DNA from 3 places in the Kitasatospora sp. NPDC059722 genome. Region 3 is predicted to be linked to each of the others. Evidence: riboswitches for the same ligand, from Rfam matches in the RefSeq annotation. Region 3 holds a riboswitch; each other region holds the start of a gene.

Region 1 (10,926 bases), on a different contig from region 3:
CGACAGCGAAGGGAACGCCGGTGGTTGCGACCCCCGACACAGCATCGACGACGGGCGCCGACCGCGCGAGCAGCGGCGTGCAGTCCGTCGAACGCGCCTTCCAGCTCCTGGAGGCGCTGGCCGACTCCGGCGGCGTGGCGACGCTCAGCGAGCTCTCCACCACCTCCGGCCTGCCGATGCCGACCATCCACCGCCTGGTACGTACCCTCGTGCAACAGGGTTACGTCCGCCAGGACACCGCCCGCCGCTACACCCTCGGCCCCCGGCTGATCCGGCTCGGCGAGACCGCCGGGCGCCTGCTCGGCAGCTGGGCCCGCCCCTACCTGGCCGAGCTGATGGAGGCCACCGGCGAGACCGCGAACCTCGCGGTCCTGGAGGGCGGCGAAGTGGTCTACGTCGGGCAGGTGCAGTCGCGCCGCTCGATGCGGATGTTCACCGAGGTCGGCCGGCGGGTGCAGCCGCACTGCACCGGCGTCGGCAAGGCGCTGCTCGCCCAGCTCCCCGAGGAGGAGGCGCGCGCCATACTCGGCCCCAACACGCTGCCCGCGCACACCGAGTACACCGTCACCGACCCGCAGGAGCTGCTGCACCAGCTCGCCGAGGCGCGCGAGCGCGGGTACGTCGTCGACGACCAGGAGCAGGAGATCGGGGTGCGCTGCATCGCGCTCGCCGTCCCGGGCGCGCCGACGCCGACGGCGCTGTCGGTCTCCGGCCCCGAGGCCCGCATCCGGGCGCTGGAGCAGCAGGACGGCGCGGCCTCGCTCGTCCCGGTGATGCACAAGATCGCGGCCCGGCTCGGGCAGGTCCTCGCACCCTGATGGGTGGTCAGTTGAGGTGTCATGCGCAGGAAGTCGGACTGGTCGACTTCCTGCGCACGCGTTCCTCCGTTCGAGCGGACGGAGGGCGGGGCGCGGCGACGGCCGCCCGCCGCTCGGCCACCCTGGTGCGGACGCGGCCCGCGACAGCGCAGGCGGCCGGAGCACGAGGGCATGGTGAACGGCGATGGAGCGCAGGCGCAAGAGGCTTCGCGGCAGGACGGGGAACGCGACACGGAGCGGGACGTGGCTGACGGTGGCCGTGGCGGCAGGCTGTGCGGTGGCGACGCTGACCGCCGTCCCGTCGTGGGCCGGGCAGCGGCCCGACCCCCGTCCGGCAGTGCAGCTCGCGCCGGAGAGCCGGGCCGCGGCGCTGTCCGACTCCGACCTGGAGGTCGTCCGGCTCGACCCCAGCCCCGCGCCGCCCGGCGGCACCACGACCGTGCACGCCTTCGTCGCCAACCTCGGCCCGGACACCACCGCCTCGCCCTTCACCGTGATCGTCACCCTGCCGGAGGAGGTGACGGCCGTGGGCCCGTACTTCCCCGAGAACTGCGAGGCGTTCCTGGGCCGCGAGGTGCGCTGCACCTTCGGCCCCGGCCTGCCCGAGGGACGCAGCGCGACCGCGCTCGTCACGGTGCGGATCTCCCCCATGGCGCATACGGGCCTGCTGACCGGCGGGAAGGTCACGGTGATCAGCCCGGACGACCGGCACCCGCGCAACAACCGGCAGCCGTTCGACATCAGGGTCGTCGAGACGGCTGCCGGTTGAGGTCCGCTACGGCCGGTGACGGCTACCGGTACACGCGGACGTAGTCGGCGGCGAAGGTGATCGGGGCGGTCCCCTGCGGCGCGGGGTGGTACTGCCCCGCGCACACCGACAGGTTGAGGATCAGGTACGCCGAGAAGTTCGCGCCGACGCCCTTGCCGTCCGAGAACACCTTCACGCCGTTGACGTACCAGTCCACCGAGGTGGCGCCGTAGTACGTGCCGATGGTCACCCACTGGTCCTTCGCGACGGCGCTCGCGTTGGTGTAGTAGTCGAAGTTGCCCGGGTTGACGTGGTTGGTCAGCTCCAGGAGGTTCGGGTTGTCGGGGTGGTACTCGAAGGAGTCGACCTCCCCGTTGCCGTTCTTCCAGGTCCACAGGGCCGGCCAGGCGCCGGAGCCGGCCGGCAGCTTGACCCGGGTCTCGGCGTAGTCGCCGGTCTTGACCTGGAAGCCCTCGCTGGAGCCCTCGGTGGTGAGGAAGCCGGTGTTCCAGGACTGCTTGCCGTTCTCCAGCGTGTTGCTGCCGGGGGTGGCGGTGAAGGTGGCGACGCCGTTGGCCACGCTGACGTTGTTCGGGTCCAGCCAGTCGAGCTTGTTGTCGTCCGGGTTGTGGTTGCCGTACTTGTACGCGGTGCTCTTGTCGCCGACCCAGCGCTGGCCCCAGTTGATCGGGCCGTTGAACTCGTCGGACCAGGTCAGCGACTTGCCGGCGATCGGGGAGGACGGCGCCGGGGTACTCGGGGTGGCGGTGGCGCTCGGGGTCTGGGTGGGCGTCTGGGTGGGTGCCTGGGTGGGCGTGGGGGTGGGGGTGGGCGTGGCCGACGGGGTGGCCGACGGGGTGGTGGTCGGGGCTGGGGTGCTGGAGACGACGAGCTGCTGCGACGGCAGGTTGTGCCAGGCGCCGCCGAAGTCCTGCCAGAACCCGAACTGGGTGTAGGTGCCGGCCGGCAGGGCGCGCGCGCCACTGGTGAAGGTGTAGCTCCACGGGCAGATCGGCACATTGCTGGCGTTGCCGGGGAAGTCGAGGTTGTTGCCGGCCGCGTCGCGCACGCCGACACCGACGGTCTTGGCGGTGAAGCAGGACGAGGAGTGGACGGTGAGGGTCGCGGTGGCGGCCCGGCCGGCGACCATCGTGGCCGGGGCGAGCCGGTCCTGGGTGACGGTCGGACCGGTGGCGGCCTGGGCGCCGGGCGCGGACTGGAGGCCGAACAGGCCGGCGCCGGTGATGGCGAGCGCGCCGGTGGCGGCGAGGGCGGCGGTGCGGCCGCGGTGGGACGGGCGGGCGTGGCGGGGCGCGGGGCGCCGGGCAGGCTTGTGCATGGGGTGTCCTCTGCGACGCCTGCGAGGTGAGCTGTCGGGTTCGGACTGAGAGGTCGCCCGGCCGCCGGTGGGAACGGCTTCACCCCAAGCCGCGGCCGGCACGCGCGAGGGCGTGCCGGGTCGTGGCGCTGACCTTGGTTCCCCCGCTCCCGTCCGCTGTGGTGCTCGGTTGCCCGCCGTCGGGTGGACGGGACTCGGCGTCCCGGCGGCGGGGTCCGCGAGGGCGGACGCCGTTGCAGGCTAGGCAGTCGGTCCGTGAACGGACAACTCGTCTCGGCCGGTTGTCGCGCAGCTCACAGTCGTGTCGATCAACTACGGTGCGCAGTGGATCAGTTGGCCGGTGTCCCGGCGGGCCGTCGATGATCGGGCGGGCCGGGCGCCGATCCGGACCCCGGCGTCCGGCGCCCCGGCGGGTTCGAGGCGGTCGCGCCCGCCGAGCAGCCGGGCGCCGCCGACCGTCGCGGTGCCGGTGTCGGTGTCGGTGTCACCCGATGGTGGGCGGTGCCCTGGCGGGCCCTGCGTGGTGACGGTGACGGGGGTGCGTCTTCACTGGCAGTGGCGTGCGAGCTCGCCCGATCGGATAAATTGGAGGTCCGACATCCACCGTCGTGCACAAGAGCACCGCGCCCCCTCCCGCAGAGACGAGGAACCGCCGCACCATGACCGCGCCCCTGCCCGCCTTCGCCGGCCGCACCTACCTCTTCCGGGCCGACAACGGCGCGGCCTTCCGCAACGCCTACTCGGCCGACGGCAAGCGGCTGCGCTGGGAGGGCCTCGGCGAGTCGGCGGGCCAGTGGGAGGACGTGGCGCTCCACGTCGCCGAGGTCGCGCCCGAGGTGTACTTCGTCAGCTGGACGGAGCAGAGCGGCATCACCGTCAGCCACGTGATGGACCTGGTCCGGCTGACGGTGCGCGCGTTCTGGACCTTCGAGGGCGAGGGCGGCCGGGTCGGCGAGCTCCACACGGGGACGCTGGAGCGGGTGGCCTGAGGCCGGCCGGTCCGCGAGGCCGGCGACCGTCGGGCTGCGGGAACCGGCCGGCTGCAGCGAGTCGGACCACGGGGACCATCCGGCTGCGGGAACCGGCTGTCAGCCTACGAAGGCCGGCTTCAGGCTGCGGGGGCCGGCTGATTCGGCTGGTTCGGGACCTTGAGGTGCTCGGACAGCCACTCCAGCGAGGACGGCAGCAGCTTGCTCCACGTCTCGAAGTTGTGGCCGCCGGTCTCCAGCATGCTGTACGAGACCTTCATCGGGCCGGGGCTCTGCACCGCGTCGATGAACGCCTCGGTGTCGTGCTTGTAGTCGCCGTCACCCTGCTTCGTGCCCGCCAGCAGAACGGCCGCCTTGGGCTGCGGCAGGTTCTTGAGCCTCCACATCAGGTCGGCCTCGTCCCGGCGCTGCCGGCTGCCGCCGAAGAGGTCGCCGGTGGTCGGGTCCTCGGCGGCACGGTAGTAGCCGGAGAGGGAGACGGCGGTCGGGAAGACCTCCGGGTGGCGCATGGCGAGCTTGACCGCGCAGTAGCCGCCGGTGGAGTTGCCCATGAAGGCCCACGCCTGCGGGTCGGCGGAGACCCGGAAGCTCGCCTGGATCGCCGAGGGGACGTCCTTGGTGAAGTACGTGTCGGACTGCGCGCCACCGGGGATGTCCTCGCACTCGGTGTCCTGCGGGAGGGCGGGCGAGGGACGCATGAGGACCATGACGGTCGGCTGCATCTTCCCCTCCTGGAGCAGCTTGAGCGCCGCGCCCGGGTAGTTGAACCGAGTGATCAGGTTCTCGGCCTGCCCGGGGAAACCGGTGCTGACGATCACGGCCGGGAACTGGCGCTGCGCGTACTCGGGCTGGAAGTACTGCGGCGGCAGGTAGACGTAGCCCTCCGTGGACAGCCGGGTGAGCTTGCCGTCGATCCGGACCTTGCGGATCTCGCCGGACTTGGCGGGCTCGCGGCCCATCGCGCCGCCGCCCTGGACGGAGGCGTGGCCGATCGTCTCCACGAGCAGGCGGCCGGAGGCGTCCGCCTTGTTGTGGATCACCACCGGGCCGTTGTCACCGCCGGTGCCGAGCAGGTCGTCCCAGCTGCTGTAGAAGGAGAAGTAGTTGTTGGCGACGAGGCCGAGCGCGGCGAGCACGGTGAACTGGGTGGCGAGCAGCGTGCCGATCCGGCCGAGCACCGCCTGCCAGGTCTTCCTCGCGAGTCTGGGCCACAGCCAGACCGTGGCGGCCATCATCACGACGGCGATCAATACGGTCAGCGCCAACACCTTGTGGCTCGTCAGACCCATGTCCTACTTGCTCCCACGCCTCGAACTCACACCCCCGCCGCTAGGACATCCGGGGCACCTCCCCGGTTCCCCGTCGGGACGCGATCTTCCACCCTAGCGGGCCGGGGTTCCGGGTGACGGATGACAACTTTCAGATAACAGAGTTTGAAATCTGTCATCTGAAAGCTGTCATCTCGCCGAGCCGAACCTGATAGAACGTCAGGTGATCGGGGATCCCTGGAGGTGGCGCGGTGGGCGGCTGGAACGAGGAGATCCGGGCTCGGGTTCGCGAGCCGCGGATCTGGTACGTGGCGACCACGGACGCCGAGGGCGCCCCGCACGTCACCCCGATGTGGGTGGACCTGGAGGGCGACCTCGTCCTGTTCAACACGGCCATCGGCCGCACGAAGGAGCGGAACCTGCGCCGCGACCCGCGCGTCTGCCTCTCCAACGCCGACCTGGCCGATCCGTACGACCGGGTCCAGCTCCACGGCCGCGCCGTCGGGTTCGTGACCGGCGAGCGCGCCGACCGCCGGATGGACGATCTCGCCCGCAAGTACCTCGGCGCGGAGCGCTACGAGTGGCGCATCCCCGGCGAGCGGCGCGTCACCGTCCTCATCCAGCCCACCCGCATCCGCCGCGTCGTCGGCGTCGAACCCCTGCCGGCCGCGGCCTTCGAGGACCACTGACGCACAGCCTGCTCACGGCACCCGGCTCCACAGTCGCAGCCCCCCGGTGAGTTCGCGCATGCAGCGGGCGCCAAGCTCCTGAGGTGAACCCGGGCCCGTCGCGGGGGCGTCGGAGAGGGCCCACTCCTCCAGGGCGACCCGGATCGCGGCGGTCGCCGCAGCGGCGGCCAGGCGGATCTCCAGCGCGTCCGCGCCCTCCGGGCAGCGGTCGGCCAGGACGCCGCGCAGCCGCTCCTCGGAGTCGGCGTGCACGCGCTGCCAGGTGCTCGCGAGACGGGGGTCGCGCAGCAGGCTGCGGGTCCAGTGCATGGCCTCGGCGGCAGGCTCGTCGGCCGGGGTCAGCGAGGCGACCGCCGAGCGCTCCAGCGCCTCGCGCACCGGGAGGTCGGCGGAGCTTTCCGCGAACAGTTCCACCCAGCGCCGCCCGCCGGCCGCGAGCAGTGGGGCGACGGCGTCCTCCTTGACCGAGAAGTACCGGTAGAAGGTGCGCAGCGAGATGCCCGCAGCGTTGGCGATCTCCTCGGCGGTGGTCGCCTCGGCGCCCCGTTCGGCGAAGAGCGCGGCGGCGGTGCGGGCGATGTCCAGCCGGGTGGCTTCGCGGCGGCGCTGGGTCAGGGAAGGGCGTCCGGTCACGGGCTCAGCGTACGCGTCCCGTGCCAGGGAGGCAGCTCACGCCGTGGCGGCATGTCGAGACTTATTGGCACGTTATGCCACTTGGGCGTACCGTGCCTCTAGAGGTCGAGAGACCACGGGAACGAACGGAGAACCACCATGGAGCGCTTCAGCGGACGGAACGTCCTGATCACCGGCGGCGGCTCGGGCATCGGCCAGGCCACCGTGCACCGGATCCTCGCCGAGGGCGGCAAGGTCGTCGCGGTCGACGTCAGCGCGGACGGCCTGCGGAGCACCGCGGACCGCGCGACCGCCGACGGCACCGCCGGCCGGCTCACCACCGCGGTGCTGGACATCTCGGACGAAGGCGCCGTCGTGGCGGGCGTCGCGGAGGCAGTCGCGTACCTCGGCGGGCTCGACGTCCTGGTCAACGCGGCCGGGATCCTGCGCTCCTCGCACACCCACGAGACCAGCCTGGAGTTCTGGAACAAACTCCTCGCGGTCAACCTGACCGGCACCTTCCTGATGACCCGCGAGGCGCTTCCGGCGCTGCTCGCGAGCGGCGGCGGTGTGGTGGTCAACTTCAGTTCCACGTCGGCGAGTTTCGCCCACCCGTACATGGCCGCCTACGCCGCGACCAAGGGCGGCATCCAGTCCTTCACGCACGCCATCGCGTCGGAGTACTCGAAGCAGGGGCTGCGCGCGGTGTGCGTGGCGCCGGGCAGCATCGACAGCGGCATGACCAACAACCCGGGCCTGCCGGCCGACGCCGACTTCAGCCTGTTCACCAAGCTCGCCCCCGCCATCGGCCAGGGTTTCGCGGGGCCGGAGACCGTGGCGGGCGTCATCGCGATGCTGGCGTCGGACGACGGCGCGTTCGTCACGGGCACCGAGATCCGCATCGACGGCGGCACCCACATGTGAGCCGGCGGGCCGGAGTGCGGGAGTGCGGGAGTGACGGCCGGCGGATGACAGATAACAGCTGACAGATAACAGATTTCGAAATCTGTTATCTGTCAGCTGTTCGTCGGTTTCAGGTTGTCCTGGTGCGTTCAGGCCGCCCTGGTGCGTTCGGGTCGTCCTGATGCATTCAGGTCGTCCTGGCGTGGGCGCGGCGGCCTCGCTGCGCGGTGCCGTGACGGGCGTCGCGGCGGGCGGCGAGCGCGTTGCCGACCGCCAGGATCGCCGCCCCGACCACGACGAACGCCGCCGCCACCAGGGCGCACGCGCCGGCCACCCGCCGGTACCCGCCATGCACGCCGGGGTCGAGGAACGGGTACGGATACCAGTCGACGGCCCAGCCCCGGAGCAGTGTGTAACCCAGGTAGAGCAGCGGGAAGCCCAGCCACCACAACCCTGCCCTCGGGCGCAGGCGGCGCGCCGGCGGGTCGATCAGCCAGTCGGCGAGCACGGCGAGCGGCATGACGCGGTGGAGCACGTCGTTGACCCACGGGATCGTCAGCTGGTCCGGGTACTTGGCGAGGACCGTGCCGTACACCAGTCCGGTGATCACCAGGTAGAGCACGACCGCCCCGCGCACCGGGTCGGGCACGGGGCGGCGGCCGGTCAGGCCCGCCAGTCCACCGAGCGCCAGGACGACGACCGCGACCGCGTTGCTGAGGATGGTGAAGTAACCGAAGTAGTTCACCACCCCGGTGGAACCGGTCGCCGCGTGATAGCCGGAGAAACCGAGGGCGACGGCCGCGAGCACGGCGACGGCGAGCCGGGCGGGAGCGAGCCAGGAGTGCATCGTCGATCCGCCTCTCTGGAGGTGGCGTGGTCCGTCGGGGTACTCGGATTGAAACCCGGGTGGGCGGAGTCGGCCACAGGAGAGATGGCAGGAGAGCCGGCCTCGGAGCCGGTCGGAAGGACAACAGGAAGGACGGCAGGAAGGACGGCAGGACGGAAGGGGGCACCGGCCTCAGGGGGTGCGCCAGTCGGTGGCGAAGGCGGCCGCCGGGTTGGCCGTGAGGAGCAGTTCGGGCAGCTCGGGGCCGAACGTGCGGCCGAGGCGCGGTGCGAGATCGGTGAGCAGCCGGCTGGGGCCGCCGGCCCGGCGGGCGGTGCGGGTGGTCGTGTCGGCGCCGAGGAGCAGCCTGTCGGCGTGGCCGGCGTCGACGAGGCCCGCGATGAGGTCGAAGGCCTGGTGGTCCTCCGGGTGGCCGGCCCGCGAGGGGCTGTCCAGGGCCAAGTAGACGCCCTCGTCGGCGAGTTCGCGGTGCAGCCGGACGTCGGGCAGGCGGGTGAGGTGCCCGAGGACGATCCGGTCGACCGGGACCCGGTGGCGGTCGTGGAGCCAGAGCAGCACGAAGTACGGGTCGCCGCCGGGCTCGAGGTGGACGGCGATCGGGGCGCCGGTGGCGTGATGGGCCTCGGCGGCGGCCGCCATGACCAGACGGGTGTGCGTGCTGCTGGGGCCCACGTCGCACGCGACCTTGATCAGCCCGGCTCGGACGCCCTCGGGAGCGCCCGGGAGCCCGGTGGTCAGCTCGGTGACGAAGCGTTCGGCGAGTCCGTCGTACCGGGCGGAGAGACCGCCGGCGTCCTCGCCGTAGTGGACCGCCTGGTGCATTCCGGTGGCGGCGACGACGTGGACGCCGGTCGTGCGCGAGAGGCGGGCGAGCGCGTCGGCACCGCGTCCCATCCCGTGCGGGGTCCACTGGACGAAGGTCCGGCCGCCGCCGGCGGCGAAGGAGCGCAGGACCTCCTCCGCGGCGGCCGGGTCGTCCAGTTCCTCGCCGGGAAGCAGCGGGCTTCGGATGAACAGGTGGTCGTGGGAGTCGGTGACGCCGAGCTCGGCGGGGTCGACGTCGCCCAGGACCGTGCGGACGGTGGCGGTCACGCGCCGGCCTCCCGCTGTATATCCTGGCCCTGCGCGATGTCCTGGCCCTGGTCCTGGTCCGGGTCCTGGTCCTGGTCCTGGGCGGGCGATGCCGCCTGTGGCGTCTCCACCGTCTGCACCGCTTGCGACCGCTGCGTCGGCTGCGCCTGCGGCGCCTCGGCGAAGGTCGCGGTGGCAACGCGCAGGCCGGCCAGGGCCTTCGGGACCCCGACGTAGGGTGCCAGGTGGACGATCACCTCGGTGATCTCCTCACGCGTCATCCCGATCCGCAGGCTGTTGCGGACGTGGTCGGCGAGCTGCGGCTCGACGCCGCCGAGGGCGGTGAGCGCGGCCAGGTTCGCGACCTGACGGTCGCGCAGGGCGAGGCCGGGGCGCTGGTAGGTGCCGCCGAACAGGGCGGTGACGATCCAGTCGGCGAAACCCGGGGCCAGACCGTCGAGGCCGGCGAGGGTCGACACGGCGGCCGGCCCCGCGAGGTCGGCGAGCAGGGCGTAACCGGCCTCGCGATCAAGCGGAGCGGGAGCGAGGTCGGCGGGCACCAGGGACTCGGGGGCGAGTGGGTCGGGCGCAAAGGACTGGGACGCGAGGGACTCGGGCGCGGTGGTCATGGGGTGGCGAATCCTTTCACCAGTGGCGACCGGCGGGGAGCCGGTCGAGTTCGGGCCGGGACAGGTGCAGCACCCGGTAGCGGGTGCCGGGCGCGCCGTCGGGGACTTCGCCGCGCCAGAGGGCGATCTGGAGCAGCTCCCACCGGCTCGGGTCGACCGCGACGGCTGCGGTGTGCAGCGCGGGGTGGTCGGGCAGGTCGGCGAGGGCCTGCTCGACGGCCTCGGCGGGATCGGCGGTCTCGGAGAGGCGGACGGTCCGGCGGGTGGCGGTGGCCGGTCCGTCCGCACCGGGCACGGCAGGCCCGGCGGTCACGGGCCCTCGCGCGAGCCCGGCACCGAGCCAGTGCCTGACGGCGGGACGGCCGAAGTCGGCGCTGAGGCCACGGAAGCCGGGGCCCCAGAGGAAGCCGTTCATGCCCTCGGCCGTCCGCCACAGGTAGAACGGCGCGTACTGGTTGACCGGCGAGCCGTCGCGCCCGCGTTCCCGGACCAGGTACGCCTTGAGGCCCAGGCCGGGGTGGGCATCGAGGAGGTGGCCCCGCTCGGCGACGCGCTTGCGGATGATCCCCATGTCGTACTCGGCGGGGAGGGTGATCTCGTACTGCATGGCGTGCACGGGTGGTTCTCCTCCGTGGGCGGCTTGATCGGGACGGGCGCTTGCGGGGCCCGCCCGCGGTCCGGATCCGGTCTCAGGCCGTTCGGTTCGTCCGCTGGGCCGCGAGCAGGGCGAGGGCGCCGCGGACGGCCTGCTCGAAGGGCTCGGCGCGGTCGGCCGCGCGGGCGAGCACGTAGCCGCCCTGGACGACCGCGACCAGCGCGGCCGCGGTGTCGACCGGGTCGACGCCGGGGACGAGCTCACCCGCCGCCTGGCCCTCGGCGACGAGTTCGGCGATCCGCCCGCGGAGCCAGTCGAACGTCTCCTCGACCGGCGCCCGCAGCTGCGGGTCGGCGATGACGTCCGGGTCCTGCGCCATCCGTCCGATCCGGCACCCGCGCAGCACGTCGCGGTCGCG
Region 2 (8,067 bases), on a different contig from region 3:
TGCCGCGGGTGCGCAACGGCTCGGGCGAGCCGCAGGGCTCGTACGCGCCGAACACCAACCTGGAGCAGGTCTCGGACTGGCTGACCAAGGTGCTGCTCGGGGTCGGGCTGACCCAGCTCGGTTCGCTCGGCGAACGGCTGCACCAGCTCGGCACCGCGCTGGCGCCCGCACTGGGCGGCGAGGACGCGGCGGTGCCGTTCGCGGCGGCGCTGGTGCTGTACTTCACCGTCTTCGGCTTCCTGGCCGGCTGGCTGGTGACCCGCCTCGCGCTGCCCCAGGTGCTGACCGACGCGGACCAGGCGCTGGACCTCTTCCTGGCCGGGCAGGACCGCGACCGCCACGGCGACAAGGTCGGCGCGGACGACCTGCGGGTGCGCGCGATGCAGCAGCTCGGGGTGCTGGGCGGCAGCGCGGACCGGCCGGGCGCGCTCGCCGCGCAGCTGCCGCCGTCCGCCGGGTCACAAGCGGCCGGGCCGGACGGCGTGGTGGCCGAGGTCCGTTCGACCGCACGCCGCTCGGCGCTCACCGCCGACCAGGTGCGGGACCTGTACGCGGACGGCTCGGAGGGCCGCCGGATCCAGGCGCTCGCGCTCATGCAGGGCGATCCTGCGCTCGCCGACCTGTCGAGCGTGCTGGACGCGATCGAGCGCCCGCGCTCGGGCTTCGAGCAGTACCACGCGCTGCTGGCCGCGCGGGGCCTGCTCTCCGGGCTGCCGGGCGCGGAGGCGCAGCGGCTGCGGGACGCGGTGGCCGGGCAGTTGATGCTGCCGGACGGCATTCCGTACGGCTCGGACCGGAGTTGGCTGGCGGAGAAGATCCTGTCCCGGCTGGAGGCGCCGACCGGCCCGCAGGCCCCTGTGTCCGTACCCGCTTTCGTGCCCGCGCCCGCTTCTGTGCCTGCTTCCGTTCCTGCGGTCGTTCCGCCGCGGCAGGCGGCTCCGGGGGACGGCTCCTAGGCGGTGCGGCCGGCCTCGCGGCGGCGGCGGTCGGCGGCCCGCAACGCGAGGACGCGGCGGGTGTGACCGTCCCCGGCGCGCGGGAAGCGGCGGATCTCGCTGGTGACCCGGCGCTCCCCGAGCGCGTACCGCAGGGCGTCGAGGTGGCCGCAGGCGCGGCCGCGGCCGTCGTGCAGCGGGTGGACGAGCACCTCGCCGTCCGGGGAGGTCACCCGGACCAGCTCCACCAGGGCGTCCAACTGCCGTGCCGGAGCGAAGCGTTCGGGGTAGGCGAAGAGCAGGTAGCCGCTCAGGGTGAGGGCGAACGTGCCGTCCGCGAACGGCAGTCGGGGCAGCGCGGCGGCCACGTACCGCTCCGGGTGGGCGGCGGCGTCGGCGACGTACAGGCGGCGGGCGCGGTCCCAGCTGCGCAGGTAGCGGTCGGGCGGGAGCAGCCGCGCGGACAGGTACAGCTCGGGGCGGGTGGTCATGGCGGCGGCCATCGCGGCCCGGGCGGCGAGCGCGTGGGCGGCGACGGCGGGCGGGGGCAGGGCGTAGGCCGGGTCGGCGGCGATCACGCGGCAGCCGAGGGCGCGGGCCTCGGCGGGGAGACCCGCGGCGCCGCCGGGGCAGTCGAGCACCGGTCCCGGCAGGGCGGCTAACCGGGCCCGGGTGAGGCCGAAGAGCGCGCAGTACTCGTCCAGGGGGCGGGAGGTGACCAGCGGGTCCGGGTCCACGGCCGGGTCCGCGGCGCGGCCCGGGTCTGCGGCCGGGTCCGTGGCTGGGCCTGCGGCCGGGTCTGCGGCCGGGTCTGCGGCCGGGTCTGCGGCCGGGTCTGCGGCCGGGTCTGCGGCCGGGTCTGCGGCCGGGTCTGCGGCTGGGGTGTCGTCGGCCACCCGGCCATCGCAACACGGGCCGGCCCCGGCCGCATCCGGAGCGTTCCGGGGCGCGGTCGGGGCCGGGAGGGGCTCGCTCGGCGGGTCAGCGGCCGCACAGGCCCTGGATCGCGGCCCGGTTGACGTTGGTCAGGCTGCGGACCAGCTGTGCGGTGAGGAAGACGATCACGATGCCGGCCACCGACACCGCGGCGATCTGCCCGGCGCCCTCGACGAAGTAGACGTGCTCGACGCCCTTGCCGTCCGTGTAGTCGAACACCTTGTAGCCCCGCCACGAGGTGAAGGTCGGGAAGACCCAGTGGTAGAGCGGGTAGAGCGCCATCGTCCAGCCGACCAGCAGGAACACCAGCGTCATCGCGAAGCTGAACACCGCCCACGGGAACATGACCACCTGGTACAGCACGCCCTTCCACCCGGCCGCGTCCGCCAGCCGCGCGGTGATCGCGCCCCACGTGCCGGGCCGGCTCTGGCGCACCGGCGCCGGTCCCGGCACGTCCAGGCCGAGCATGCCGCGGGCCCGGGAGCGCTCCAGCCGGCCGAAGCCGCGGGCCGCGACCGTCAGCCCGGCCAGGACGGGCAGTCCGAGGGCGGTCACGAAAGTGCCGACGCCGAACGAGAAGAGGATGACGGCGACGGCGAAGCCCACGAGCCCGACCGGCAGCCCGGTGAGGGCGTAGCCGACCTCGCGGTAGTAGTGCGCGGAGAACGGCGCCCGCCAGAACGGCGGCGGTTCCTCGGTGCGGCGGGCCCGGGCGGGGCGGCTGTCGTCGGTGCGCTCGCCGGTGCGGCCGTCGTGGCCGTCCAGGACGTCCCAGTCGCGGTCGTGTGTGGTGAAGCTGCTCATGTCCCGGCCCCTGCCCGTCTCGTTCCCCTGCTGACGGTTCCATTCTTGTGGGGCGGGGTGGTCCGGCGGCATCCGGAGGCCTGGCGGATCCGGGGTGGGGTTAACCCCCCGTACCCGCCGTTCCGCTCCCCCGCCACTCGTCGGCGAGGAGCGAGTACAGGTACGAGTCGGACCAGACGCCGCCCTTGAGGACGTCGTGCCGGACCCGGCCCTCCCGCTGGAAGCCGAGCTTCCCGAGCACCCGGACGGAGGCCGCGTTGTCGACGTCCACGGAGGCGGCCAGCCGGTGCAGGCCGAGGTGGTCGAAGGCGAGGACGCACAGCAGCCGGGCGGTCTCGCTCCCGTAGCCGTGCCCCCACGCGTCCCGGCGCAGCACGTACCCGAGCTCGGCCGACCGGTACGGGCCGAGGGTGAGGGCGGCCTGGCCGATCGGCGCGGCGTCCGCCGGGTCGTCGGCTCCGGCGGCGGCTCGGGGTGCGGCGTCGGCTCGGGCTCGGGCGTCGGCTCGGGGTGCGGCGTCGGCGCCGTGGAGGGTGACGGCCAGCCGGTAGGTGTCGCGTTCCTCCTCCATCGCCCCCTCCAGGTAGAGGGCGAGCTGGTCCGCGCAGGCCTCGCGGTCGCGCGGCTCGAACGGGAGGTACCGCGTGACCTCCGGGTCGCCGAAGAGCGCGTGCAGCGCGTCCAGTTCCTCCGGGGTGTGGTGGTACTCGCGGATGGCCAGCCGGGGGCCGGTGAGACGTACGGGGACCATGGCTGCCGACCCTACCCCCGACCAGCGGTTACCGTTCGAGCTATGAACGACGAAGACCTGCGGCTCGCCCCGCGCACCAGGGCCGCCGACCTGCTCGCCTGGGCGGCGGCGGAGGGCCGCACCCCGGTGGCCGAGGCGCCGCTGCGCACGGTGCTGGCGCTGCTGGAGCTGGGCGAGGGCAGGATGCGCGACGGCTGGCCCGAACTGACCTCGGACGCCGTGGAGCACCTGCTGTACGAGCGGCTCCACCTGTACGTCCAGCCCGCCCCCGACGAGGACCCGTTCGCGTACGGCGAGGCCGTCCGGCTGCTGGTCGACCACCAGCGGGCGGCGAAGCGGCTCAACGCCAAGCGGCAGGAGCGGCTGCACGCCGAAGCCGAGTGGCAGGGCGAGGTCGCGGCCGGGCTGCTGCGCCGGGCCGACCTGGTGACGTGGCCCCGGCTGTACGCGGTGCTGCTGCGCGCGCACGGGGTGGACGTCACGGACGGGGCCGCGGTGCGGGACTGGCTCGCCGGGTTCCTCGAACTGGCCGAGGAGGACCGGCTGGACGCGTTCGCCGCGCTGGCCGAGGCCGGGTGGCTGGACGAGCCGGACGAGCAGGGCTGGGGCCCGGGCCGGGTGCTGTCGGTCGGCATGGCCACGGACGGCGCGCGGCGGCTGCTGGAGCAGGGCCTGATGCGGCGCAGCTACCGCAACCTCGCCGAGCTGAACGCGCTGGGGCGCCCGATGCCGGACGAACTGGCCGGGGACTTCGGGCAGTTCGAGGACGCGGCGGTGCAGGCGGCGCTCGCGCTGTGCGGCGAGTGGACGGTGCCGGGGCTGCCGCGGCTGCTGGTCGAGGAGTTCCCGGAGCTCGCGCCGGAGCCGGGGCCGGCGGAGATCGAGGCGTACCTGGCGCAGTTGCCGCAGGCGTCTGAGCCGTCGGAATCGCTGGAATCGCTGGAATCGTCGGAGCCGTCGGAACGGGACTGATGCGGAAGGCCCCGGCCGGCGACGGTCGGGGCCCTTCCTGTTTGCGTTGCGCGGCGGCTAGGGGTTCAGGCCGCGCTGCTGGAGCCAGGTCTCCGGGTCGACCGGGGCGCCGCCGCCCGGGCGGACCTCCAGGTGCAGGTGGGGACCGGTGACGTTGCCGGTGGCGCCGACCTTGCCGATCTGCTGGCCGGAGGTCACCGTGCCGCTGCCCTTGATGATCGAGGAGAGGTGGCAGTACCAGATCTCGGTGCCGTCGGGCAGGGTCTCGACGATGCGGTAGCCGTACGCGCCGGACCAGCCGGCCGAGGTGATCGTGCCCTGGCCGACCGCGAACACGGCGGTGCCGGTGTCGGCGGCGAAGTCCAGGCCGGTGTGCAGGTGCGCCCAGTAGCGGGCGCTCTGGCCGTAGTGGGCGCTCAGGTTGTAGTCGCGCACCGGCAGCGTGAGGGCGGCGGCCTTGGCCTTCTCGGCGTCGTCGGCGGCCTTCTTCGCCTCGGCCTCCTTGGCGGCGGCCTTGGCCTGGGCCTCCTGCGCGGCCTGCACGCGGGCGCTCTCCTCGGCGGCGGTGCGCTGGCCGTCGGCCTGCTGCTGGATGCGGGCGGCGAGCGCGAGGCCGGGGTCTGCGGCGAGAGCGACCGGGGCCTCGTCCGGGGACTCGACGGCGGGCGCGGCGGCCGGGGTCGCGGAGGCGAAGCCGGTGGCGCCCAGGGTGGCGGCGACGGCGGTGACGCCGAGCAGCGGGGAGGCTCCGCGGGTCTGACGCGGCATCCGGTGGCGGTTGGCCTCGGCCTCCGGGGCCGGGAACTCGTCCCCGGCCGGACGGGGGTGGTCGAGGAGCTGGGTACCGGCGGCAGGGCCGGCGGGCTGTGCCGGGGTGTGCGTCGACGCCACGGAGGCGTGCTCCTTTCCTTCCTTCGCGCCTACCGGGTTAGCTGACGGGTTCGGAGCAGGAAGGTCTCCTACGGCCGGGCCGGGGCCCCGCCGATTCACCCCAAGGAACGTGGTTCCCCGGCTCCCTGACCTGCCCGGAGGCCGGCCGGCGGGATTAGGCGACGGCGCACGGTGCCGTCTGGGTACGGCGTTTCGACCGCGCTGCGTTATCAAACGTTAATCCTAGGGCGCCCTGATTCCAAGCCATCCGCCCGGGACGGCCGACAACCGGGCGGGTGCCTTGCGCCCTATGACTGATTTGCGGCTCTTACCCACCCCTGGCACTACTTAACGTGATTGGGCATCACCGAACGACGGCCTGACCAGGCCCGTCTGAGTACTCCTACTCATGTGCGGCGGCCGGACCGCCGCCATCCTGGCGCCATGAACGCACCGATGCAGTCACGCACCACGGCCGCGTACTACCTCCAGGCCGTGCTCTCCTTCGCCCTGTCGGGCACCGCCCTCGCCCTCGGGATCGCCTACCTGCCGGTCGGGGCCTGGACCCGGGCCTTCCTCGGGATCGGCCTGCTCTACACCGTCACCTCCTCCTTCACGCTCGCCAAGGTCATCCGGGACAAGCAGGAGACGAACGAGATCGTCACCCGGGTGGACCAGGCCCGGCTGGAGAAGCTGCTCAGCGAGCACGACCCGTTCAAGGTCGAAGGGACGTGAGGGGGCGGGGTGCCGGTCGGCGCGGACGACCTCCTCACATCGGAGCGGGCCGATAGCTTGACGGCTAAGGCTATTAGCCTTAGCTTTATGGCTATCGGCAGCACCGCCGATGCCACCGCAGCAGCGGACCGAGGAGGCCCACCATGAACGGCACCACCACCCCGGACACCCAGTACCTCGACGTTCCCGGCGGCCGGATCGCCTTCGACGACACCCTGAAGGGCGACGGCACCCCCGTCGTCCTCCTCCCCGGGATGCTCGACAGCCGCCGCTCGTACCGGCACCTCGTCCCGCTGCTCGCCGCCGCCGGCCACCGCGTCATCACCATGGACCTGCGCGGCTTCGGCGAGTCCTCGATCGCCTGGGACGACTACGCGCCGGGCGCCATCGCCGCCGACGTCCTCGCCCTGCTCGACCACCTCGGCATCGAGCGGGCCGTCCTGGCCGGCAGCTCCTACACCGGGGCGACCGTCGTCAAGGTCGCCGGGGACGCGCCCGAGCGGGTCGCCGGGATCGTCCTGATCGACGCCTTCATCGAGAACCTCCCGCAGAACGCCCTCATGCGCGGCGTCGTCCACGCCATGGGGACCGTCGTCATCCACTGGCCCGCGTTCTGGGGCTTCTACCACCGCAAGCTCGCCTACCCGGGCGCCAAGCCGGCCGACTTCGACGCGTACGTGGCCGGGCTCGTCGACGCGCTGCGCACCCCCGGCCGCAGGACCGCCACCCGCGGACACGTCCGCGGCGACTCCTCGCCCGTCGGCTGGACCGCCGCCGTGCGGTGCCCGGCGCTCGTCCTCATGGGCACCAAGGACCCCGACTTCCCGAAGCCGGAGGTCGTCGCCGACCGGCAGACCGCGGCGCTCGGCGCCCGGAAGGTGATGATCGACGGCTCGGGGCACTACCCGATGGCCGACAACCCGCAGGCCGTCGCCGGTGCCCTGCTGCCCTTCCTCGCCGAGATCGCCTGAGCCTCCTCCCCCGGATCACGACACAGAGAGACCGAGCCATGCCCCGAGTCGGACTGACGCCCGAGCAGGTCGTCGACCACGCCCTCGCCCTCATCGACGACCAGGGCCCGGACGGCCTCACCCTCGCCGCCGTCGCCACCCGGGCCGGCGTCGCCACCCCCTCCCTGTACAAGCACGTCAGCGGCGGCCTCACCGAACTGCGGCGGCTCATCGCCGTCCGCGTCACCGAGGAACTGGCCGCCCGACTCGCCGACTCCGCCCTCGGCCGCAGCGGGGACGACGCCGTCGCCGCCGTCCTCCGCGCCTACCACGCCTACGCGACGGCGTACCCGCACCGGTACAACGCCCTGCCGCAGGCCCCCCAGGCGGACGACGACCTCAACGCGGCGGCGGCCCGGCTGGTGGGGGTGATCGTCGCCGTCCTGCGGGAGTACGGCCTCGACGGCTCCGAAGCCATCCACGCCGCCCGCACCGTCCGCTCCCTCGCCCACGGCTTCGCCTCCCTCTCGATCGCCGGAGCCTTCCAACTCGCCGAAGACCTGACCACCACCCACGACCGCCTCATCACCACCCTGACGAGCGGCCTCCACACCTGGCCAAAGGCCTGAGGCGACACGAGAAGTCGGCCGCGTCGACTTCTCACGCAGACGAGATCGAGGCCGGTCCCGATCGCGCCCCCGACGAGGCCGCCAACCTCTCGCTACGCGAAGGCGCAGCAGCAGGTTGAGGGCAGCACGAAAAGTCGGCGAGACCGACCTCCCAGGCGAGCAGGACGCGACCGCCCCCTCCCCCACCACCCGAGGACAGCACGAAAAGTCGGCAGGGTCGACTTCTTACGGGCCCTGGAATCCCGGGGCACAACACACGAGAAGTCGGCCAAGTCGACCTCTCGCGCGACCGGACTCGGGCCGGTCCTGATCGCGCCCCCGAGGCCGACAACCCCTCGCGCCGACAGTACCGGGCCACTCGCCACGCGAGGGCGCGGCAGCAGGTTGAGGGCAGCACGAAAAGTCGGCGAGATCGACCTCCCAGGCGAGCAGGACGCGACCACCCCCTCCCCCACCACGCGAGGACCGCACGAAAAGTCGGCAGG
Region 3 (10,926 bases):
TGACCGTGGCCGGGGTCGCGTCGATGGTGATGCTCGACCTGGTGTGCTCCGCCATGGAATGGCCCTCCGACTCGGTCCCTCTTGCCTGCCGCCCCGGTCGAGGCGTGCTCGCCCGGGTGCGCCCGGAGCAGGCTATCGCGACCGGCGATCGACTCGGCCGCACGGGCACCGGGCGGCGGACGGCGGGCGCCCGCGGGCGCCCGGCGGCGGCGCATGTTACCGGCCGGTCGCCCGGCCCTGCCGTAGGGTGCCAGTCGAACGACCCGGTCACGGCCTGGTCCGACCCGGCCGGGTGTGACACTTCGAACACCGGGGCCGACCCCCCTGGCCGAAGCTGCCTACCGGGCAGTAACGTCCTGCCGTCCCGCAGCGTCGCGAACGAGGAGCAGTCTTGCTCGACTTCAGCCTTCCGGCCCTCTACCAGGTACCGAGCGGCGGTAACCTCTCCGACCTCGTGCACCAGAACGCCGAGCGGTACCCGGACGTCGTGGTGCTCAGCCGGAAGGTGGACGGCCGCTGGCAGGAGTTGACCGCGACCCAGTTCCTGGTGGAGGTGCACGCGGCGGCGAAGGGCCTGATCGCCTCGGGCATCCGGCCCGGCGACCGGGTGGGCGTCATGTCCCGCACCCGGTACGAGTGGACGCTGCTGGACTTCGCGATCTGGACGGCCGGCGCGATCACCGTGCCGGTGTACGAGACCTCCTCCGCCGAGCAGGTCGAGTGGATCCTCGGCGACTCCGGCGCGGTCGCCGTGTTCGCCGAGACCGACCAGCACCTCAAGGTGGTCGAGGAGGTCCGCGGCCGGCTGCCGGAGCTGGAGCACCTCTGGCAGATCGAGGGCGGCGCGATCGCCGCGCTGGCCGAGGCGGGCGAGGGCGTCGCGGGCGCGACCGTCCAGGAGCGCCGTTCGACCGCCTCCGAGGACTCGATCGCCACCATCGTCTACACCTCGGGCACCACCGGCCGCCCGAAGGGCTGTCAGCTGACGCACGGCAACTTCCTGGCCGAGTGCGGCAACGTCGTCGAGCGCCTCACCCCGCTGTTCCGCACCGGCGAGAGCTCCGTCCTGCTGTTCCTCCCGCTGGCCCACGTGCTCGGCCGGATCGTCGAGATCGCCCCGGCGATGGCCCCGATCAAGCTGGGCCACGTCTCCGACATCAAGGACGTCACCGCCGAGCTGGCCTCCTTCCGCCCGACCCTCATCCTCGGCGTGCCGCGGGTGTTCGAGAAGGTCTACAACACCGCCCGCGCCAAGGCCCAGGCCGACGGCAAGGGCAAGATCTTCGACAAGGCCGCCGCGACCGCGATCGCCTACAGCCGCGCCCTGGACGCCGGCGGCGCCGGCCTCGGCCTGCGGATCAAGCACGCGGTGTTCGACAAGCTGGTCTACAGCAAGCTGCGCGCCGCCCTCGGCGGCCGGGCCACCCACGCCATCTCCGGCGGCGCCCCGCTCGGCGAGCGCCTCGGCCACTTCTACCGCGGCATCGGCTTCACCGTCCTGGAGGGCTACGGCCTGACCGAGACCTGCGCGGCCACCGCCTTCAACCCGTGGGACAAGCCGAAGATCGGCACGGTCGGCCAGCCGGTGCCCGGCGCCTCCGTGCGGATCGCCGAGGACGGCGAGGTCTTCTTCAAGGGCCCGCACGTCTTCACCGGCTACTGGAACAACCCGCAGGCGACCGCCGACAGCCTCAAGGACGGCTGGATGGCCACCGGCGACCTCGGCTCGCTGGACTCCGAGGGCTACCTGACCATCACCGGCCGCAAGAAGGAGATCATCGTCACGGCGGGCGGCAAGAACGTCGCCCCGGCGGTGATCGAGGACCGGATCCGGGCGCACGCGCTGGTCGGCGAGGTCATGGTGGTCGGCGACCGCAAGCCCTTCATCGGGTGCCTGATCACCGTCGACCCGGACTTCTTCCCCAAGTGGAAGGAGCTCAACGGCAAGCCCGCCACCGCGACGGTCGCCGAGCTGCGCGAGGACCCGGACCTGCTGGCCGCGCTCCAGGCCGCCGTCGACGACGGCAACGCGGCCGTCTCGCACGCCGAGGCGGTCAAGAAGTTCCGCCTGCTGGACACCGAGTTCTCCGAGGAGAGCGGCCACCTCACACCGTCCCTGAAGCTCAAGCGCAACGTCGTCCTGAAGGACTTCGCGGCCGACGTCGAGGCGATCTACCAGAAGTAGCCGCCCCGGACGCGCGAACGGGCCCGCCTCCTCGTCGGGAGGCGGGCCCGTTCGCGCGTCCGTGATCGCTACCGCTCCACCGCGAGCAGCGAGGTCAGCCGCCCGGCCAGCAGGTCCCAGCGCCAGGAGCGCTCCACCCAGCGCCGTCCGGCCTCGCCCATCCGCCGCCGCAGCTCCTCGTCGTGCAGCAGCCGGACGATCCGCTCGGCCGCCGCCGACGCCGAGCCACCCGGCACGACGTACCCGGTCTCGCCCTCCAGCACCGCGTCCGGCGCGCCGCCGGAGTCGCCGGCCACGACGGGCAGACCGGTCGCCGAGGCCTCCAGGTACACGATGCCGAGGCCCTCGACGTCGAGCCCGCCGCGCCGCGTCCGGCAGGGCATCGCGAAGACGTCCCCAGCGCCGTAGTGGGCGGGCAGCTCCTCCCACGGCACGGAGCCGGTGAAGCGCACCGAGGCGCGCACGCCCCTGGCGTCGGCCAGCTTCTCCAGGTCCGCCCGGTACGGGCCGCCGCCGACGATCAGCAGCACCGCGTCCGGCACGTCGGCGAGGATCTGCGGCATCGCCTCGATCAGGGTGTCCTGGCCCTTGCGCGGCACCAGGCGCGAGACGCACACCACCACCGGCCGGTCCGCCAGCCCCAGCCGGCGGCGCACCTCGGCGCCCCCGGAGGCCGGGTGGAAGGTCGTCTCGTCCACGCCCGGCGGCAGCTGCACCATCCGGCCGGCGGCCTCCGGTCCCACCGCGCCCGCGATCCGGGAGCGGGTGTACTCGCCCAGGTACGTCAGCACGTCGGTGCCCGCGCCGATCCGGCGCAGCAGCTGCCGGGCGGCCGGCAGCTGGGCCCAGGCGGCCTCGTGCCCGTGCGTCATGCCCAGCAGCCGCCCGGCCCCGGCCCGGCGCAGCGCGGGCGCCATCAGGCCGAGCGGCGCGGCGGCGCCGAACCAGACCGAGTCGCACTTCTCCGCGCGGAGGATCTCGGCGGCCCGCCGGGTGACCCGCGGTGTGGGAACCATCACCTTCGTCCGGTCCCGGATCACCGGGAACGGCTGCTCGGCGTCGAAGCGCGCGACCTCGGTGCCGTCGCGCCAGGTCGAGGCGTAGACCACGATGCTCCCGGCGGGCTGACGGACGGCCATGTTGTGCACGAAGGCCTGGATGCCGCCGGGTCGCGGCGGGAAGTCGTTGGTGACGATCAAGGTTCTGTGCATCAGGCCACGGCTCGCTCGGTCGGGGGGTGCTCGGTGTACCGCTGGGTGATCCGTACGATAGGTCAACACCATGACCCGCCGGGAACGGAAGCACGCACGGCAACCGTTCCACCCCCGGGTCAGTCCTAGTACCTGAGCCGCTGAGGACGGCGGCCCGGGCGTCCGTCGCGCGACGCCTCCGGTGGGGACGTCCGAGACGAACGAGGGAGCGCTGTGGAGTTGGCCCCGGCCACCGAGACCGGTACTTCCCGTGCCCGCACGGGCCGCCCGCTCGGGGCGCTCGCGGCACTCGTCGCCACCTGGGCGGGCACCCGGACGCTGCTGCTGCTGTTCGTGACCGGCGTGCTGCGCTCGCCGGGCGGCGACGTCACCGCGGACGTCTGGATGATCTACCACGCCTGGTACGGCGTCCTGCAGACCGGCACCTTCCCGTTCGACGACGTCACCTGGCAGTACCCGCCCGGCGCCGCCCTGGTGATCCTGCTGCCCGGCCTGCTGCCGTGGTCGTACGTGGTCTCGTTCTGGGTGATCTGCGGGGTCGCCGACGCCCTCGTGATGGCCCTGCTGGTCCGCACCGGCCTGCGCCGGGGCCGGGCGCTGACCGGCGCCTGGCTGTGGGTGGTGGCCGTGCCGCTGCTCGGCCCGATGATCTACAACCGCTTCGACATCATCGTCACCGCGAGCGCGGTGGCCGGCCTGCTGGCGCTGATCCGCCGCCCGGCCGTCGGCGGGATGCTGCTGGGCCTCGGCGGGATCGTCAAGATCTGGCCGCTGCTCGGCCTGATCGGCACCCCCTCCGGCCGCCGCACCGGCCGTTCCTGGACGCTCGCGGCGGCCACCGCCGTCTCGCTGGGCTTCCTGCTGGCCGCCGGGATGAACGGCGCCTTCGGCTTCCTGGCGTTCCAGAAGGACCGCGGCGTCGAGGTCGAGTCGCTCGGCGCGCTGCCGCTGCACTACGCGCGGATCGCGGGCGGCTGGGACGGCCGGGTGACGATGAACTACGGCTCGGCCGAGATGCTCGGGCCCTGGGTCGGCGTCGTCGGCAAGGTCATGATGGCCGGCACCGTGCTGGGCTTCGCGTGGCTGCTGCTGTGGCGCTACACCGCCAAGCGCCGCAACGCGGCCACGATGTACGACGCGGCGCTGACCGCGCTGCTGATCTTCACCGTCACCAGCCGGGTGATCAGTCCGCAGTACCTGGTCTGGCTGATCGGCGTCGCGGCGGTCTGCCTGACGGTCCGCGGCAGCAGCCAGCGGCCGGTGGCACTGCTGATCCTGCTCGCGGCGCCGCTCACGCTGCTCGAATTCCCGCTGATGTTCACCCAGGTCCTCGCGAGCGACCCGGCGGCCATCGCCGTCCTGTCGGCGCGCAACCTGCTCCTGCTGGCGGCGACGGTCCTGTCCTGCGTCCGCCTCTGGCGCTCCACGCGGGGCACGGACCGGCTGCCGCCGACCGTCGTGCTGACGCAGCCGGAGCCCGTCCCGGCCGGCTCCTACCCGGTCCGCCCGGGCATCGCCTACGAGCAGGACCTGCTCGACGGGATCGACCGGCCCAACACCCCGGCCGGGCGCTAACTACCCGTCCTAGGCGTTGAGGGCGGCCACCTCGGCCACCCACAGCCGCGTGAACTCGTCCTTACCGAGGCCCAGTTCGGCCCGGAACAGCCGGTCCATCCGCTGGTCGCGGTCCTCCCCCGCGCCGTCCGCCGCGCCCACCGCGCGGTAGAACGCGACCAGGCGGGCGGTGCCGAAGCGGGCGGCGATCAGCCGACAGGCGAGCCAGGCCTGCTCGTAGGCCTGGGCGATGCCGGTGGTGCCCGCGGCGAAGTCGCGGTCGGCGGGCAGGGCCGTGGGCACCCTTCCCGCGGCCACGTCCCGGGCCAGCTCGGGGGCGATCTGGCGGGGCGTGCGGCCGGAGTCGCGGTAGGCCGTCCAGTCGGCGACGCCCTCGGAGAGCCACAGCGGCGTCCAGGCCCGGGTGTCGGCCCGGGTCGCGACGTGGGTGGTCTCGTGGGTGACGACCACCTGGCGGCCGAAGTCGCTGAGCCGCCCGAACGCCTCGGGGTTGATCAGCACCCGGTCGGCCGGGGTGTGCGAGGGCGCGCCGGGGGCGGCCACGGTGACCGCCGCCATGCCCGTCCAGCCGGCCGGGTCGGCCTCCAGCAGGCGGGCGAACTGCGGCTCGGTGGCGGGCAGTTCCAGCAGCAGTCGGCCCGCCCAGCCGGTGCCCCAGACCGCGCTCACCGCGGGGACGGCGCGGTCGCCGATCGCGACCGGCCCGGCCGGGTCCGGTCCGGCGGCGAGGCCGAGCACCAGGCACTGCGCGCCGCGCGCGGACCGTCCCGTCCCGAAGTCCCAGAGCGCCGGCGGCCCGCTCGCGGCGTCCTCGCGCTCGACCCGCCAGCCGTCGGCCCGCGTCAGCGTGAGGCGGCGGGGGTAGACGGCGGGGTACTCGTCGTAGCCGGTGACCCGGACGTCCAGGTCGGCCGTGACGGTCAGCCGGCCGGGGCCCGTGCCCGGGGAGACGACGAGGTTGCGGTAGCCGGCGGTCAGCGGCAGTCCGGTGGTCGCCGACAGCTCGCGCGCGCGTTCGTCCAGCACCGCCGCCACCTCGGTCCGCTCGTCCGCCCCGCCGAGCCCCCGGCCGGCCGCCGCGGGGGCGACGGGCGGCAGCGACAGCTGGGTCAGCCCTCCGGCGGCGAGCAGCAGGGCGCCTCGCCGGGACAGCACGCAGGGCCGTATCGCGTCCGGTCCGGACGGGGTCGGGCTCAGAGCCGGACCACCCCCGCGACGGGCATCGCGTTGACGCTCTCGTACCGGACCCTGGCCCCCGGGTACGGGGCGTGCACGATCACCCCGCCGCCGGCGTACATGCCGACGTGGTGCATGTCCCGGTAGAAGATCACCAGGTCTCCCGGTCGCGCTTCGGACAGGCTCACCCGCTGGCCGGCGTAGGCCTGGGCCTGCGAGGTGCGCGGCAGGCTCACTCCCGCCTGCCGCCAGCTGTAGTACATCAGACCGGAACAGTCGAACGCGCGGGGGCCGGTGGACCCGTACACGTACGGCGACCCGATCATCCGCACCGCCGCCGCGAGCGCCGCCGCCCCACGCTCGGAGGCGGGCGGGGTGGTGCCGAGGTCCAGCCGGTCGGTGCCGCGGGTGGCGCGCTGCTCGGCCTCCTGGGCGTCCTGCGCGGCCATCCGGGAGCGCTCGGCGGCGCCCAGGCTGTTGAGCAGCCGCTGGGCCTTGGCCAGCCGCTGCTGGATCTCCTGCTTGCTGTCGGCGAGCGTCCGGCGGGCCTGGTCCAGCTCGGCGAGCTTGGCGGCGGTCTCGGTGCGGCGCTGGTCGAGCCCGCGCTGACGGGTCACCAGCTCGTGCAGCGTCTCGTTCTGCCGCTCGGTCGCCTGGTCGAGGGTCCGGGCGCGGGCGAGGTAGCCCTCCGGGTCGGTGGCGAGCATCAGCTGGACGGTCTGCGCCATGCCGCCGGAGCGGTACTCGGCGCCGGCCACGGTGGCGAGGTCGCCGCGCAGCTGGTTCAGCTGGTCCTGGGCGGCGGCGATCTCGCCCTGGAGGACGGTGGTCTCGCCCTGGAGCCGCTGCTGGGCCTCCTGCGCGGCGTTGTACTTCTCCGACGCCTGTTCGGCCTCGTTGTACAGCTGCTCGACCTGCGCCTTGACGTCCTTGCGGCTGGGCGCGTCCGGGGAGCCGGGGGCGGCCTGGGCGCTGCCGCCCGTCGTGACGCCCAGGGCGGTGGTGGCGGCCGCGGTCAGCACCAGCGCACGGGCGAGCAGTTGGGAACGGCGGTGCACGGGCATGGCGGCGGCTGCTCCAATCCTGCGGACCGGTCCCGCCGCCGCACCCAAGCGGGCGGTCCTGGAGCGGGAGTCCGGTGGCAGACGTTAGCGAGTCCGGGCAACCGAGTCCAAACCCCTCCCAACCCGAATATTTGACCCTGAATCGGACACCAGTCCGAGGAAAGGAAACGCCGCAGGCCCGGACCTCCGGGGAGGAGGGCCGGGCCTGCGGGAAGCCGAGCGGGGAATCAGACCCGCACGATGGACGAGAGCGGCATGTTGGTGACCGCCTCGTAGCGGACGCTCGCACCCGGCTTGGGCGCGTGCAGCACCTGGCCGTTGCCGGCGTAGATGCCGACGTGGTGGGCGTCGTTGAAGAAGATCAGCAGGTCGCCGGGCTGGGCCTGGGAGAGGTCCGTGCCGATCCGGGTCCCGGCGCCGGCCTGCTCCTGCGAGGTGCGCGGCAGCGAGACGCCGGCCTGGTCGAAGGCCCAGACCATCAGGCCCGAGCAGTCGAAGGAGTTCGGGCCGGTGGCGGCCCAGACGTACGGGCTGCCGATCTTGGTGGCGGCGTAGGACAGCGCGGCGGCACCGCGCGAGCTGCCCGCCGCCGGCGGCTTGGCGACCGGCGAGGACGACGGGGCCGAGCCGAGGTCGGTGCGGCTGCTGTCGCGGGAGGCGCGGTCGGCGGCGGCCTGCTGGGCCTTCGCGGCGTCGGCCTTGGCCTTGGCATCGGCGGCGGCCTTGTCCTCGGCCGCCTTGATGGCCTGGCGCTCCTGCTCGGACAGGGTGTTGAAGAGGTTCTGGGCGGCCGTCAGCTTCCCCTGGATCTGCTCCTTGGACGCCTTCAGCTGCTGGGTGGTCGCGTCCAGCTCGGCGAGCTTGCCCTGGGCCTCGGTGCGGTCCTGGTCCAGCTTGCGCTGCTGGTCCTGGAGCTCCTTCAGCTGACCCTTCTGGGTGCTGCCGGCCTGGTTCAGGGCGTCGGCCTGGCTGAGGAAGTTGTCCGGCTTGGACGAGAACATCAGCTGGACGGTCGGGGATATGCCCCCGTTGCGGTACTGCTCGCCGGCGATCTGGGCGAGGCCGCCCTGGAGGTCGGTCACCTGCTCCTGCTGGCGGGCCACCTGGTCCTGCAGGCCGCTGACCTGCTTCTGCAGCTCCTGCTGCTTGGACTGGGCGGCGTTGTACTGCTCGGTCGCCACCTCGGCCTGCTCGTTGAGCTGGTCGACCTGCTCCTTGACCTGGTCCTTGGTCGGCGCGGGGTCGGCGTGGGCGCCGGACTGCGCGGAGAGGGCGACGGCTGCCGCGGCAACTCCGGTCAGGAAGGAAACTCGGGCACGACCGGCGGGTTTGGGACGACGATGGGACGCCACGAAGGCGGACTCCTTCTTCCTACGTCCGCCTACCGGGTGAGCTGACGGGTTCGGGCCGGAAGCATGCCCTACGACGCCTCACGGCCGTTCCACCGGCCGACCTGGCGCCGATTCACCCCGGAGGAACGTGGTTCCCCGGCTCCGCTCCACAGCGCCCCCTGTCACTGGGCTCCCCTGTCGGACGGTCGCTTCGACCCGTCCCGCTGCTTCACGAACTCGGCGGGAACCACCGCCGCCACCCTGGCTGGGCGATCGACAGTGCGGTGGTCCGGGTCACGACCCTAGTAACTGAACCGTGATCGGTTCAAATCCTTGTCAGAAAAAAGGCGGAAGAATAACCAAGTTCTTTTGTGAAGATGACAGAAGGTGATCGCGGCAGTACGCAAGGCTGATCACTTGTCACGCGAACGCGGCGAAACGCAGGGAAACGCGCTCAAGCGAACGCGCCACCCCCGCTCGGGAGGTGGCGCGGATCACAGGGCCGTCGCGTCGGCCCGCGGCGTGTCGGCGGGTCAGACCCGGCGGATGGTGTTGATCGGCATCGCGTCGGCCTTCATCACCTTGACGACGTCGCCGGTGTGCGGCGCGTGCACCACCATGCCGTTGCCGATGTACATCGCGACGTGGTGCATGTCGGGACCGTAGATCACCAGGTCGCCGGGCTGGGCCTGGTCCAGCGAGGGCACCCGGGTGCCGTAGTGGCCCTGCTCCTGCGAGGTGCGCGGCAGCGAGACGCCGGCCTGGCCGTACGACCAGAGCATCAGGCCCGAGCAGTCGAAGGTGCTGGAGCCGACGGCACCCCACACGTACGGCGAGCCCTGCTTGCTCATCGCCTTGGCCACGGCCACGGCCGCGTAGCCGCTGGCCGGCGGCAGGCTGCTCAGGTCGACCCGGTCGGTGCCGCGCGAGGCGCGGTCGTCCTGGGCCTGCTGGGCCTTCAGCGCGGCGCGCTCGGAGGCGCTGAGCGAGTTGAGGAGGTCCTGGGCCTGCTTGAGCTTGGCGTTGACGTCCGCCTTGGACTGGTTCAGGTCCTTGGTGGTGGAGTCCAGGGAGGCCAGCACCGCGGCGGCCTCGGCCTTCTCCTGGTCCAGGCGGCGCTGCTGGTCCAGCAGGCCCTTGAGCGCGTCGGTCTCGGTGGCGGTGGCCTGCTGCACGCTGGAGGCCTTGGCCAGGTAGTTGTTCGGGTCGGAGGAGAGCATCAGCTGGACGGACGGGTCGATGCCGCCGGTGCGGTACTGCTCGCCCGCCACGCCGGCGAGGCCGGTCTGAAGCTGGGTCATCTGCTCCTGGCCGCGGGCCACCTGGTCCTGGAGCTGGTCGGCCTGCTTGCGCAGCTGGTCGGCCCGCTCCTTGGCGCCGTTGTACTTCTCGGCGGCCTGCTCCTGCTCCTGCTGCAGTTCGTCGATCTGCGCCTTGACGTCCGTCTTGTTCGGCTGCGGCGCGGCGTGCGCGGCCACCTGGGCGGAGAGCGCGACCGCGGTCGCAGCAGCAGCGGTGAGCACGGAGACCCGCGCGCGGCTCGGCTGCTTGGGACGGCGGTGGGAGGCCAAGGGACCTGCTCCTTCTTCCATGGACTCACCGGTTCGGGTGAGAAATCCGGAAAATAGGTTTGACGCCAGACCCTAGTGAACATCCAGGCATTGCGCCACTCCCCCAAAGGCGTGAACTCCGAGCCCCCACGCCGCTTCACCGAATCCGCACATCACCGCAAACCGGACGCTGAGCGGCCGTCATCCCCATCGGCACGGAATCAGGGCCGCGCCAGCCGGTTCAGCAGCAGAACCGAGGCGACCGGGCGCGCGCCCGCCTTCCGCACGCCCTCCGCGACCTCCCGGTCGGCGGAGACCACCACGACCGGACGGCCCTGCGGCTCGGCCCGCACCAGGCGTCTGATCAGCTCGTCCGCCGTCTCGCCGGTCCGGCTGAAGCGCACCCGGACCCCGCGCGGCGGCGCCATGATCACCGGCACGTCCAGGTCCTGCCCGTCGAACACGCACGTGACCTCCGCCTGCGTGCGCTGGGCCAGCATCGCCAGCCCGCCCAGCAGCCGCAGCCGCTGCTGCTCCAGCGGCAGCGTCGGATAGCCGGTCTTCGTCACGTTGTAGCCGTCCACCACCAGGTGCACCTGCGGGATCGCCAGCAGCTGGTCCAGCAGGGCCGGATCGTCCTCCGCGAGCCCGCGCCGGGCCACGTCGTGCGGCGAGGCCGAACCCGGCACCACCGCCTCCACCAGGTCCGCCGGGCGGATCTGCGACACCGGCAGCGCCAGCTCGCGCTGCAGCCCCTGCGCCGACTGCAGCACGGTGTCCAGCAGCAGCCGCAGCCGCATGTCCTCCACGCTGCGCCCCTCGCGGGCCGAACGG

The links. Region 3 has a riboswitch for cyclic di-AMP ahead of ACFV4F_RS15880 (NlpC/P60 family protein). Riboswitches for the same ligand answer to the same signal wherever they lie in the genome.
Region 1: linked by a shared signal. The riboswitch ahead of ACFV4F_RS00380 (hypothetical protein) and the one ahead of ACFV4F_RS15880 (NlpC/P60 family protein) in region 3 are both predicted to bind cyclic di-AMP.
Region 2: linked by a shared signal. The riboswitch ahead of ACFV4F_RS25155 (M23 family metallopeptidase) and the one ahead of ACFV4F_RS15880 (NlpC/P60 family protein) in region 3 are both predicted to bind cyclic di-AMP.

The regions. Positions count from the first base shown of each region.
Region 1 is NZ_JBHWGD010000001.1:87,406-98,331, forward strand. It holds gene ACFV4F_RS00370 (IclR family transcriptional regulator) at 21-818, shown strand; gene ACFV4F_RS00375 (hypothetical protein) at 1,096-1,587, shown strand; gene ACFV4F_RS00380 (hypothetical protein) at 1,610-2,905, opposite strand; cyclic di-AMP (ydaO/yuaA leader) riboswitch at 2,907-3,079, opposite strand; gene ACFV4F_RS00385 (MoaF N-terminal domain-containing protein) at 3,565-3,894, shown strand; gene ACFV4F_RS00390 (alpha/beta hydrolase) at 4,014-5,183, opposite strand; gene ACFV4F_RS00395 (TIGR03618 family F420-dependent PPOX class oxidoreductase) at 5,414-5,851, shown strand; gene ACFV4F_RS00400 (TetR family transcriptional regulator) at 5,864-6,484, opposite strand; gene ACFV4F_RS00405 (SDR family NAD(P)-dependent oxidoreductase) at 6,623-7,387, shown strand; gene ACFV4F_RS00410 (Pr6Pr family membrane protein) at 7,554-8,213, opposite strand; gene ACFV4F_RS00415 (phosphotriesterase) at 8,385-9,305, opposite strand; gene ACFV4F_RS00420 (carboxymuconolactone decarboxylase family protein) at 9,302-9,913, opposite strand; gene ACFV4F_RS00425 (DUF4865 family protein) at 9,930-10,529, opposite strand; gene ACFV4F_RS00430 (TetR/AcrR family transcriptional regulator) at 10,603-10,926, opposite strand, start outside.
Region 2 is NZ_JBHWGD010000042.1:18,792-26,858, forward strand. It holds gene ACFV4F_RS25130 (hypothetical protein) at 1-956, shown strand, start outside; gene ACFV4F_RS25135 (hypothetical protein) at 953-1,672, opposite strand; gene ACFV4F_RS25140 (sensor domain-containing protein) at 1,917-2,675, opposite strand; gene ACFV4F_RS25145 (GNAT family N-acetyltransferase) at 2,776-3,426, opposite strand; gene ACFV4F_RS25150 (hypothetical protein) at 3,469-4,398, shown strand; gene ACFV4F_RS25155 (M23 family metallopeptidase) at 4,456-5,289, opposite strand; cyclic di-AMP (ydaO/yuaA leader) riboswitch at 5,302-5,460, opposite strand; gene ACFV4F_RS25160 (YiaA/YiaB family inner membrane protein) at 5,713-6,003, shown strand; gene ACFV4F_RS25165 (alpha/beta fold hydrolase) at 6,147-6,974, shown strand; gene ACFV4F_RS25170 (TetR/AcrR family transcriptional regulator) at 7,013-7,582, shown strand.
Region 3 is NZ_JBHWGD010000020.1:54,390-65,315, forward strand. It holds gene ACFV4F_RS15850 (SRPBCC family protein) at 1-55, opposite strand, end outside; gene ACFV4F_RS15855 (AMP-dependent synthetase/ligase) at 392-2,185, shown strand; gene ACFV4F_RS15860 (glycosyltransferase family 4 protein) at 2,254-3,396, opposite strand; gene ACFV4F_RS15865 (glycosyltransferase 87 family protein) at 3,610-4,971, shown strand; gene ACFV4F_RS15870 (hypothetical protein) at 4,981-6,126, opposite strand; gene ACFV4F_RS15875 (NlpC/P60 family protein) at 6,165-7,211, opposite strand; gene ACFV4F_RS15880 (NlpC/P60 family protein) at 7,439-8,563, opposite strand; cyclic di-AMP (ydaO/yuaA leader) riboswitch at 8,574-8,727, opposite strand; gene ACFV4F_RS15885 (NlpC/P60 family protein) at 9,076-10,113, opposite strand; gene ACFV4F_RS15890 (NYN domain-containing protein) at 10,314-10,926, opposite strand, start outside.